One region of the Rahnella sp. RFA10(1/100) genome, then DNA from elsewhere that is predicted to be linked to it. Evidence: predicted binding sites of a transcription regulator. Region 1 holds the regulator's gene; each other region holds the start of a gene.
What was found. The regulator LexA, encoded in region 1, represses DNA repair genes until DNA is damaged. The targets are predictions, from matches to a motif close to TNCTGTATGTACATACAGNA.
Positions count from the first base shown of each region.

Region 2: a site for LexA is predicted at 1,025-1,044, ahead of ETV65_RS08625 (DNA translocase FtsK 4TM domain-containing protein). Genes of this name have one in related genera too.
Region 3: a site for LexA is predicted at 2,001-2,020, ahead of dinB (DNA polymerase IV). Genes of this name have one in related genera too.

Region 1 is NZ_SEWR01000007.1:249,710-252,994, forward strand. Features, by position in the region: gene dinF (MATE family efflux transporter DinF) at 1-1,104, opposite strand, end outside; gene lexA (transcriptional repressor LexA) at 1,387-1,995, opposite strand; gene ETV65_RS20005 (diacylglycerol kinase) at 2,115-2,483, opposite strand; gene plsB (glycerol-3-phosphate 1-O-acyltransferase PlsB) at 2,719-3,285, shown strand, end outside.
Region 2 is NZ_SEWR01000002.1:425,193-428,477, forward strand. Features, by position in the region: gene lrp (leucine-responsive transcriptional regulator Lrp) at 494-988, shown strand; gene ETV65_RS08625 (DNA translocase FtsK 4TM domain-containing protein) at 1,109-3,285, shown strand, end outside.
Region 3 is NZ_SEWR01000009.1:58,787-62,071, forward strand. Features, by position in the region: gene lpcA (D-sedoheptulose 7-phosphate isomerase) at 1-148, shown strand, start outside; gene ETV65_RS21270 (class II glutamine amidotransferase) at 290-1,057, shown strand; gene dpaA (peptidoglycan meso-diaminopimelic acid protein amidase) at 1,028-1,753, opposite strand; gene dinB (DNA polymerase IV) at 2,035-3,123, shown strand; gene pepD (beta-Ala-His dipeptidase) at 3,179-3,285, opposite strand, start outside.

The sequences.
Region 1 (3,285 bases):
TTGCCAGCCCAGATAATGGTCCGCCAGTTCGCGTAACTCAGGTAGTGACGTCAGCGCATCAATGATCGCCCCGCCTGCAAGCGCATAAATCAGGGCAAAAATCAGGGCAACCAGCCCGGCCTGACGGCACGCGGCATGCCAGACATCCAGCAATTTCTGGCGATTCCGGGCACCGAATGCTTCACCGGAATGCGCTTCGATAGCATAGGCAAAACCGTCCAGCGCAAAAGCGGTGAAGGTCAGCAGGTTCATCAGCACCGCATTCACCGCCACGATGTGGCTGCCAAGCCGTGCGCCGAGAACGGTCAGTGAGGCAAAGCAAAGCTGAAGCAGAAGTGAACGCAACATAATGTCGCGGTTAAGCCCCAGCAGACGGCGCAGGTTACCACGCCAGGCCGAGGTGATTTGTGCGCCGGTTATACCCCGTTGCTTCATTACCCGCCAGACAAAGTACAGCCCGATAAATAGCGTGAAATACTCGGAACTTGCCGTCGCCATGGCAGCACCACGCACATTCCAGCCCAGCCCCATCACCAGCCACAGATCCAGAATGATATTCAGCAGATTCCCGGCAATCAGCAAAATCACCGGCCCGCGAACATACTGAATGCCCAACAGCCAGCCAAGGATCACCAGATTCGCCAGTGAAGCCGGGGCACTGAACCAGCGAATTTCGATAAACAGCCTCGCCTGTTCAAGCACCGGTTGGCTGCCCCCGACGATATGAAACGCCTGTTCCATCAGGGGGTGCCGGAACAACACTATGGTGAGACCAGACAATACGGCCAGCAGAAAGGGTTGTACGAAAGCGCGCGCCAGCAACCGGTTATCATTCGCGCCCAGCGCCTGAGCGGTCATGCCGGTGGTACTCATCCGTAAAAAAAGTAAGAGCATAAAGAGGAAAGTCGTGATCATCGAACCCACAGCCACTCCGCCGAGATAATCCGGGCTGTCGAGATGACCGATCACCGCCGTATCCACAAGCCCGAGAAGAGGCACCGTGATATTTGAAAAAATCATCGGCAATGCCAGCCTCCAGAGCGCCTTATCGGCGGGGCTTAAAAAGGTGTTTTTGAGTGTTTGTCGCGGGGAATGATGTTGCATAGAGAATCTCATGCCGGAGGTTCAGGTTATGCCTGTAAGTGACATCGCCCCGGAAGGGGCGACGAGATGAAACGTTAAAGCTTAGCGGTATGTCAGAGGCGGCTAACGAACCCGCAAATCAACAATATGACCATTGGGATCAAGAATTTGACCCAGTAATATCTGACCGAGTCATTCGAGTTGCAGGAAGGCGGCAAGTAAAAAAATCCCGATGAGCTGACAGGAGTCAGTGATTCGGGTGAACGCACGCAGCCAACGCATCTGCAGCCCGAAGTACGAAGGTCAGATCCAGTCACCGTTGCGGATGACGCCTACGGCCAGCCCTTCAATGCTGAAATTCTGCTCACGTAAATCAACCACGATCGGCTGGAAATCGCTGTTTTCAGGCAATAACTGCACCACACTGCCCTGTTTTTTCAGACGTTTCACGGTGACTTCATCATCTATACGGGCCACAACAACCTGTCCATTACGCACGTCTTGCGTTTTATGTACAGCCAGCAGATCGCCATCAAGAATACCGATATCACGCATCGACATACCGCTGACACGCAGCAGGAAATCGGCACTCGGCTTAAACATGGCCGGATCGACCTGATAGTGTCCTTCAATATGTTGCTGGGCCAGCAACGGCTCACCGGCAGCAACCCGGCCGATCAGCGGTAAACCCTCTTCTTCTTCCATCAGCAAACGAATGCCACGTGATGCGCCGGAAACAATCTCAATAACACCCTTACGCGCCAGCGCTTTGAGATGCTCTTCCGCCGCATTGGGGGAACGGAACCCCAGACGTGATGCAATCTCTGCGCGGGTGGGTGGCATACCGGTGGTGGAGATATGATCGCGAATAAGGTCGTAGACCTCTTGTTGTCTGGTCGTTAAAGCTTTCATTCCGCCCCCTGGTTGTTTATACAGTCTTGCTGTGAGTATATACAGCTAAACGATCAATGAAAACCTAAGATTGAATAAAAACAGGGCATAACGTTGATTCCTGGAATGCAGATTCCAAATCAGAACCATCGTGGCCAAAAGATGCTGACCCAGACAAAAAACGCCAATATGATGGTCAGAAGTACGGCAGCCGAGCCGATATCTTTTGCACGACCTGAAAGTACGTGAAACTCAGATCCGATACGGTCTATCGCGCATTCTACCGCGCTGTTGAGCAGTTCAGTGACACAGACCAAAACAACGGATCCCACCAGCAGAATGCGTTCTACGGGGCTGACATCAAACCAAAAAGATAACAAAATTAACGGAATAGCGACGCTGGCTTCCTGGCGAAAGGCCGCTTCATTTTGCCATGCCGCTTTCAGCCCTTTCCAGGAATAGCCAGCTGCTTTATAAATTCGGGTAAATCCAGTGACTTGGTTAGCCATTTCTTTTACTGATCCTTAGAGAATTTGCCGCACTTTATACCCCAAATAGTCGGGGTGCAGAAAGGCGGTAAAGAAGTGAATCCTGATGAGCTTACATGAGTAAGTGATTCGGGTGAACGTCTTAAGCCAACACCCCTGCGGCTTGAAATAAGAAGGGTATTGCATCACCACAGATCTCATCTGAGCTTTCTGGTATCCTTGCGGCGAAATGGCTAACAAGAGGCTTCACGTTTTTATGTCAGGTTGGCGTAGACTTTATTACACATTATTGAATTTACCGCTCTCATTGCTGGTAAAGAGCAAGGTCATACCTTCAGATCCGGTTACCGAGTTGCATTTAGACCCGACGCGGCCGATTTTGTATGTATTGCCCTATAATTCCAAAGCCGATTTGCTGACGTTGCGTGCGCAATGTCTGGCACAGAATCTGCCTGATCCCCTTATTCCGCTGGAAATTGACGGAACCCTGCTGCCAAGCCATGTCTTTATTGCTGAAGGTCCGCGCGTATTCTCTTATTACACGCCGAAGCAGGAATCCGTAAAGCTGTTCCACGACTACCTTGATTTGCACCGCAATAACCCGGATTTAGACATTCAGATGTTGCCGGTGTCGGTGATGTTTGGTCGGGCACCGGGCCGTGAAGGTCAGGATGACACGCCACATCTGCGCGTACTGAACGGCATCCAGAAATTCTTCGCTGTGCTTTGGCTGGGGCGGGACAGTTTTGTCCGCTTCTCCAATACCGTTTCCCTGCGTTATATGGCGACGGAACACGGCACAGATAAAACCATTGCTCAAAAG
Region 2 (3,285 bases), on a different contig from region 1:
GCATAATTCAGGACGCTTTGTAGGGATTTTGCAGAAATAACGCGTGAGATGCGTTGTTATTGTTCAAAGAGAAAAGATAGCTAAAAAGGGGGTGCCAGCTTTTCAATCTGGCACGTTCTTCTGATTTTGCTTCTTTTACTTTGACAATCCGCTGTGCATTTGCGAAAACATCAGGGGAAGGAGAAATTAACTGCCTGTCTGTGACTTGAATTTATGCCATTGGCTGCTACCGGACCTGTTCCGGTCTTGTTTTTTGGCTTTTCGGTTGCAGCAGGGATGAGTGAATCAGGTTGTTTGTTGACAACCTATTAATTTCGCAGGGTTATTTCTTTTGAGTATCCGCTTTACGGCCGTGTTCCTTTTGACAGGGGATCAACGCGGCTTTTGGATGCGTAAACCTTAATCATCGGGTCTTCGCTTGGGACAACCCTTAGACATTGAAGTTGGCTGGGGTATGGCAGGTGCAGGGAAGGACAGCAGAGAGACAATAATAATGGTAGACAATAAAAAGCGTCCGGGAAAAGATCTCGACCGTATTGACCGTAACATCCTCAATGAATTGCAGAAGGATGGCCGGATTTCAAACGTCGAGCTTTCCAAACGTGTGGGATTATCTCCAACTCCATGTCTGGAGCGCGTTCGTCGTCTGGAACGTCAGGGCTTCATCAATGGTTATACTGCATTGCTCAACCCGCATTATCTGGATGCCTCGTTGCTGGTATTTGTTGAAATTACCCTCAATCGCGGCGCGCCGGATGTGTTTGAGCAGTTCAATGCGGCAGTGCAAAAACTCGAAGATATTCAGGAGTGTCATCTGGTTTCAGGGGATTTCGACTATTTGTTGAAAACCCGCGTACCTGATATGTCTGCTTACCGTAAGCTCTTAGGTGAGACTTTACTTCGTCTGCCTGGTGTTAACGACACCCGCACCTACGTGGTGATGGAAGAAGTGAAGCAGACAAATCGCCTGGTCATTAAGACCCGGTAATTGTTCTGGTGCAAAACCTTGTCATTTTAGCTACACTCCTGTGTATCTATACAGCTATGGCGCCGGGGAGTCTCGGCGCTGTTGCTTTTTCTCAGTTCACAGGAACCTGGAGAGCCTTTCTTGAGCCAGGAATATACAGAAGATAAAGAAGTTACCCTAAAAAAACTGAGCAATGGCCGCCGTCTGCTGGAGGCTTTGCTGGTTGTGGTGGCGATTTTTGCTGCTTATTTAATGGCAGCATTGGTGAGTTTTAACCCCTCTGATCCCAGTTGGTCTCAGACCGCCTGGCATGGGCCAATTCATAACTGGGGTGGAGGTGTAGGTGCATGGATGGCCGACACGCTGTTCTTCATCTTTGGCGTATTTGGCTACGCGATACCCCCTATTATTCTGTGTCTCTGTTGGGCGGCTTTCCGTCAGCGGGATAGACAGGATTTCGTCGATTATTTTGCCCTTTCGCTGCGCCTTATTGGCACGCTGGCGCTCATTGTCACGTCTTGTGGTCTTGCGGCCGTCAATATTGATGACCTGTATTACTTCGCTTCCGGCGGTGTAATCGGCAGTTTGCTCAGTACCGCGATGACCCCGTACTTCAATAACGTGGGGGCGACCCTGGTTCTGCTGTGCGTCTGGGCTGCCGGTCTGACTTTATTTACCGGCTGGTCCTGGCTGACCATCGCTGAAAAGATCGGCGGCGCAGTGCTGGGCGTGACGAATATCGTGACCAACCGCTCCCGTCGCGATGAAGATTATGATTACGACGAGCATGACGATCCGCTACTGGAAGACGACGCAAAACCTGTCGCTAAAGTTGCGCCTGCCGTCGCTGCGGCAAGCGTTGTCACAGCATCGGCAGTTGCTGCTGAAGCCGATGAAGATGATGTGCTGTTTTCTGCACCTTCCGTGAATGAGCCTGCTGCTCAGGTGTCTTCGGTAGCCAGCCCAGCGGAAGCTGAACCTGCAGCGGTTGTGAGCCCGGCACCGGCAGCCGATCCTTATGCCGCTGAACCGCCGGTTGCTAATATTGCACCGCCGCCGGCACCGGCTGCAGCTACTCCGCCGTTATACAATTTCGAGATCCCGGAAGAAACACCGGTACCGCGCCATCCGCAACCCGTTCAGCAATCCCCTTCACCCGCGCCCGTTGAGCGCAGAGAGGACGATGGGCCGAGCCTGGGCAACTGGCAAACGGCAGTGGAACATTCCCGTTCTCCGTTTGATTTCAGTTCAGCGGTGCCTGATGCCGGTCAGGCAGCCAGCGTGGCGGCCACCGCAGCACTGGCGACTGGTCTTGCGCAGGCAGGACAGTCAGCGGCATCTTCTGTGGGTAACACCTTTATGCCGGCTTTCAGTGCGGTGAGCGATGAAAATCCGCAGGTGAAAAAAGGCTTTGGCCCTGAGTTACCACGTCCTAATCCGGTGCGTATACCTACGCGCCGTGAGCTGGCCTCATATGGCATTAAACTTCCTTCCCAGCGTATGGCAGAGCAGCAGGAACAGGCGCAGTCAGCGACGACGCAACGGGATGCCGAACAAAGCGTATGGCATAACGACTCTCTGGCGCAGGCTGACGAGGAAGCCATGCAGGAAGCAGCATTGCAGCAAGCCTTTGCGGCTCAGCAGCAAGCGCGTTATGGCGATGCAGAGCCTGCTGATGAACCGGATGCCGCCGCCTTGCAGGAGGCCGAATTACGCAATGCGTTTGCGGCGCGTGAGCAGGCCCGTTATGAGCAGGATGTCGAACCGCAAAGTGGTGTGCTTCAGCATCATCATTCACAAAGTCACCAGGCTGTATCACCCGCTGTTGCAGCGGATGATTTTGCCGCTGCGGCCATGAAGCTCAGCCAGCATGATGCCTTCAGTTTCTCGCCAATGGCTGATCTGATTGACGATACGCCTTCTGAGCCGCTGTTTACCTTGCCGGCACAAGCGGAAGAAGAACCGCAACCTGCTTTTGCGCAGCAACCTTATCAGCGCGCTGCGGCCTCTGAGCCCGTGCAGCATGCCCAGGAATATGAGGCTCCTCGTCAGTCTGCGCCATCGGTACAGCCGGATATGGACAGTTTGATCCACCCGTTCCTGATGCGTAATGAGCAGCCGCTGATTAAACCGACCACGCCGCTCCCATCGCTGGATTTGCTCACTTCGCCTCCGGCTGAAGCGGAGCCGGTGGATGAGTTCGCGCTGGAACAGATGGGCAATCTGATCGAAGCACGCCTGAATGATTACCGGATTAAAGCCGATGTCGTCGGGAAATTACCCGGGCCGGTGATCACCCGTTTTGAACTGGATCTGGC
Region 3 (3,285 bases), on a different contig from region 1:
GACCGGTAAAGACGGCGGGAAAATGGACGGTTCAGCCGACGTGGAAATCCGCGTTCCGCACTTTGGTTTCGCTGACCGCGTGCAGGAAATTCACATTAAAGTGATCCATATCCTGATTCTCTTAATCGAAAAAGAAATGGCGAAATAATTTGCCGCACGTTGGTAATACGGCGTTGAAATCTGGCTCAGAATGCTCATTTACTCTGTGTAAACTCCGCTTCTTCGCCGGATCCCGCTTTGTTTCACCATAGTGCAGCGCATTATTAAAATAATAAAAAGGGGGCTGGTGATGTGCGAATTGCTCGGGATGAGCGCTAACGTTCCTACTGATATTTGTTTCAGTTTCAGCGGATTAGTGCAGCGCGGTGGCGGAACCGGCCCGCATAAAGACGGCTGGGGCATCACCTTTTATGAAGGCAATGGCTGTCGTACTTTTAAAGATCCGACGCCAAGCTTTAATTCGCCCATTGCCCGCCTTGTTCAGGAATACCCGATCAAATCCTGCGCGGTGATTTCTCATATCCGCCAGGCAAACCGTGGCGAAGTGGCACTGGAAAACACCCATCCGTTTACCCGCGAGCTGTGGGGACGCAACTGGACTTACGCACACAACGGTCAGCTTCGCGGCTATCGCCAGCTGGATACCGGTACCCTGCGCCCGGTGGGGCAGACCGACAGCGAATACGCGTTCTGCTGGTTATTGCACAAACTCACTCAACGTTATCCGCGCCGCCCTGCAAGCTGGCCGCCGGTGTTTCGCTATATTGCGTCGCTGGCTGATGAGTTAAGGCAGAAAGGGGTGTTTAACATGTTGCTGTCGGATGGCAATTTTGTGATGGCTTATTGCTCGACGAATTTACACTGGATCACGCGGCGTGCGCCTTTTGGCAAGGCAACGTTGTTGGATCAGGATGTGGAAATTGATTTTCAGCAGCAGACGACACCGGATGATGTCGTCACTGTGATTGCCACGCAACCGCTGACGGCGAACGAAACCTGGAACAAAATTGCTCCAGGTGAATTCGCATTATTTCATCGGGGCGAACGCCAGCTGTGAAGGCAGCGGGGTGTTGGACAACGGTTGCAGCACTTCATATTTACCGTCAGTGACCACGACATTCGGTGGCTGATGGTGTTTTTCAAAGTACGCATATCCTGGCTGCAACTGGTTCCAGAAACTGTAGTAGCTGGAGTTTTTATGCGCCTTCATGTTGGCATCGGTCATCCTGAACGGATAAATGCTAATCTTTAAACTGCGTTGCCCGAACTGGAATGCCGCCTGTACGTACGTAAAGATTTCGTCCATATAGCCGTCGGTCATGGCATAGCAACCGATAGACTTACAGTTACCGTGAATCATCAGATACTTACCTGAATAACCCTGCGAGATATCGTAAGCATTCGGGAAACCGATGTTGATGGCACGATAAAAGCGGCTGTCAGGCTTCAGGTGGTGAATATCCACGTTGTAGAAACCTTCCGGACTTTTAAAATCGCCTTCGCGACGTTTATTTCCCAAACCGCCGGAAAAATCGCAGATGCCATAACTGCCAATCAGGCGAAATTCGCCGTCGAGCTGGGCATACAATTCGAGTTTACGTTCTTGTTTGAAGATCTGAATATAAACCGGTGCGCCCAGTAATTGTTTTTTAAGTGTCGCGTTGACCGGGACAGCATCGCTGGCCACGGCGTAATTTGCTGTAAATAAAGGCAAACTGAGGAGCATCGCAAGAAACAGCGCGATTCTGATCATTCTAAGTCCTGCTCGGTAATAATTTTGATTATGTTGTCTACAGCTGAACTGCCTGTAAGACCGCCACTGATTTTCTTCTTATGTACTGCCTGTCTGAAACGATGCCATATTAATACTGATTAAATTTTTAGCAATCACCAAATAATGAATAATGACTTTCGAAATAGGAAATTTATTACGATGCCATTTCTGGTGATTCATTAAGCCAAATTAACCCGGATTTTGTGTGTTTGAAATTACGCCATCCCACTGTATACTTATACAGTTATCAGGGGAGGGCTATGCGTAAAATCATTCACGTTGATATGGACTGCTTTTTCGCGGCCGTCGAGATGCGCGATGATCCTTCCCTGCGCGACATTCCTATTGCCATTGGCGGCAGCCGTGACCGCCGTGGCGTCATCAGCACCGCCAATTATCCTGCGCGCAAATTCGGCGTGCACAGTGCGATGCCGACCGGTATGGCACTGAAACTTTGCCCGCACCTGAAAGTCATCCCCGGCCGAATGGAGGCTTATAAAGAAGCTTCAAACCACATCCGTGAAATCTTTGCGCGTTATACCCCATTGATCGAACCGCTGTCACTTGACGAAGCTTATCTGGATGTTTCCGACGCAACGCAATGCAACGGCTCTGCGACGCTTATTGCTGCAGAAATCCGTCAGGCCATTTTCGATGAAATCAGGCTGACGGCCTCTGCCGGCATTGCGCCGATAAAATTTCTGGCAAAAATCGCCTCGGACCTGAACAAGCCTAACGGCCAGTTTGTGATCACGCCGGATAAAGTCGATGCGTTTTTACAGGATCTTCCGCTGGGTAAAATCCCCGGCGTCGGCAAAGTCACAGCCCAGCGTTTGCAGGCGCTGGGGCTGAACACCTGCGGCGATGTACAGCGCTATGATCTGGCGACACTGCTCAAACGATTTGGCAAGTTTGGCCGGGTACTGTGGGAGCGCTGTCAGGGTATTGATGAACGTGAAATATCCCCCGAGCGGTTGCGCAAATCGGTCGGTGTGGAACGCACGCTGGCAGAAGATATTCACAACTGGGAAGAATGCGTGGCACTGATCGAACGTTTATATCCGGAACTGCACATACGCCTGAGCCGTGTCAGTCCGGATCTGCGCATCGCCCGTCAGGGGGTAAAACTCAAATTCCATGATTTTCAGCAGACCACGCAGGAACACGTCTGGCCGGTGCTCAATAAAGAAGATTTACTGAAAGTGGCGCGGGAGGCATGGGAGAAACGGCGTGGCGGACGGGGCGTCAGGCTGGTGGGATTACACGTGACGTTGCAGGATCCGCAGATAGAGCGGCAGCTTCTTTTGGATTTGAGCTCCTCCCCCTGTGATGAACTGAACTCCGAATGAAGGTTTAAAAAGTCCAACATTCGGGGTTCAGTTCACAGGGGAGGGAGCCAAAATATCATTTCTTTTCAGGAATTGCTTTCAGCAGGGCTGTCAGCAGTTGCCAGTACAGCCCGACGCTGGCGATTTCAACCTGTTCATCCGGCGAATGCGGGCCGGTGATAG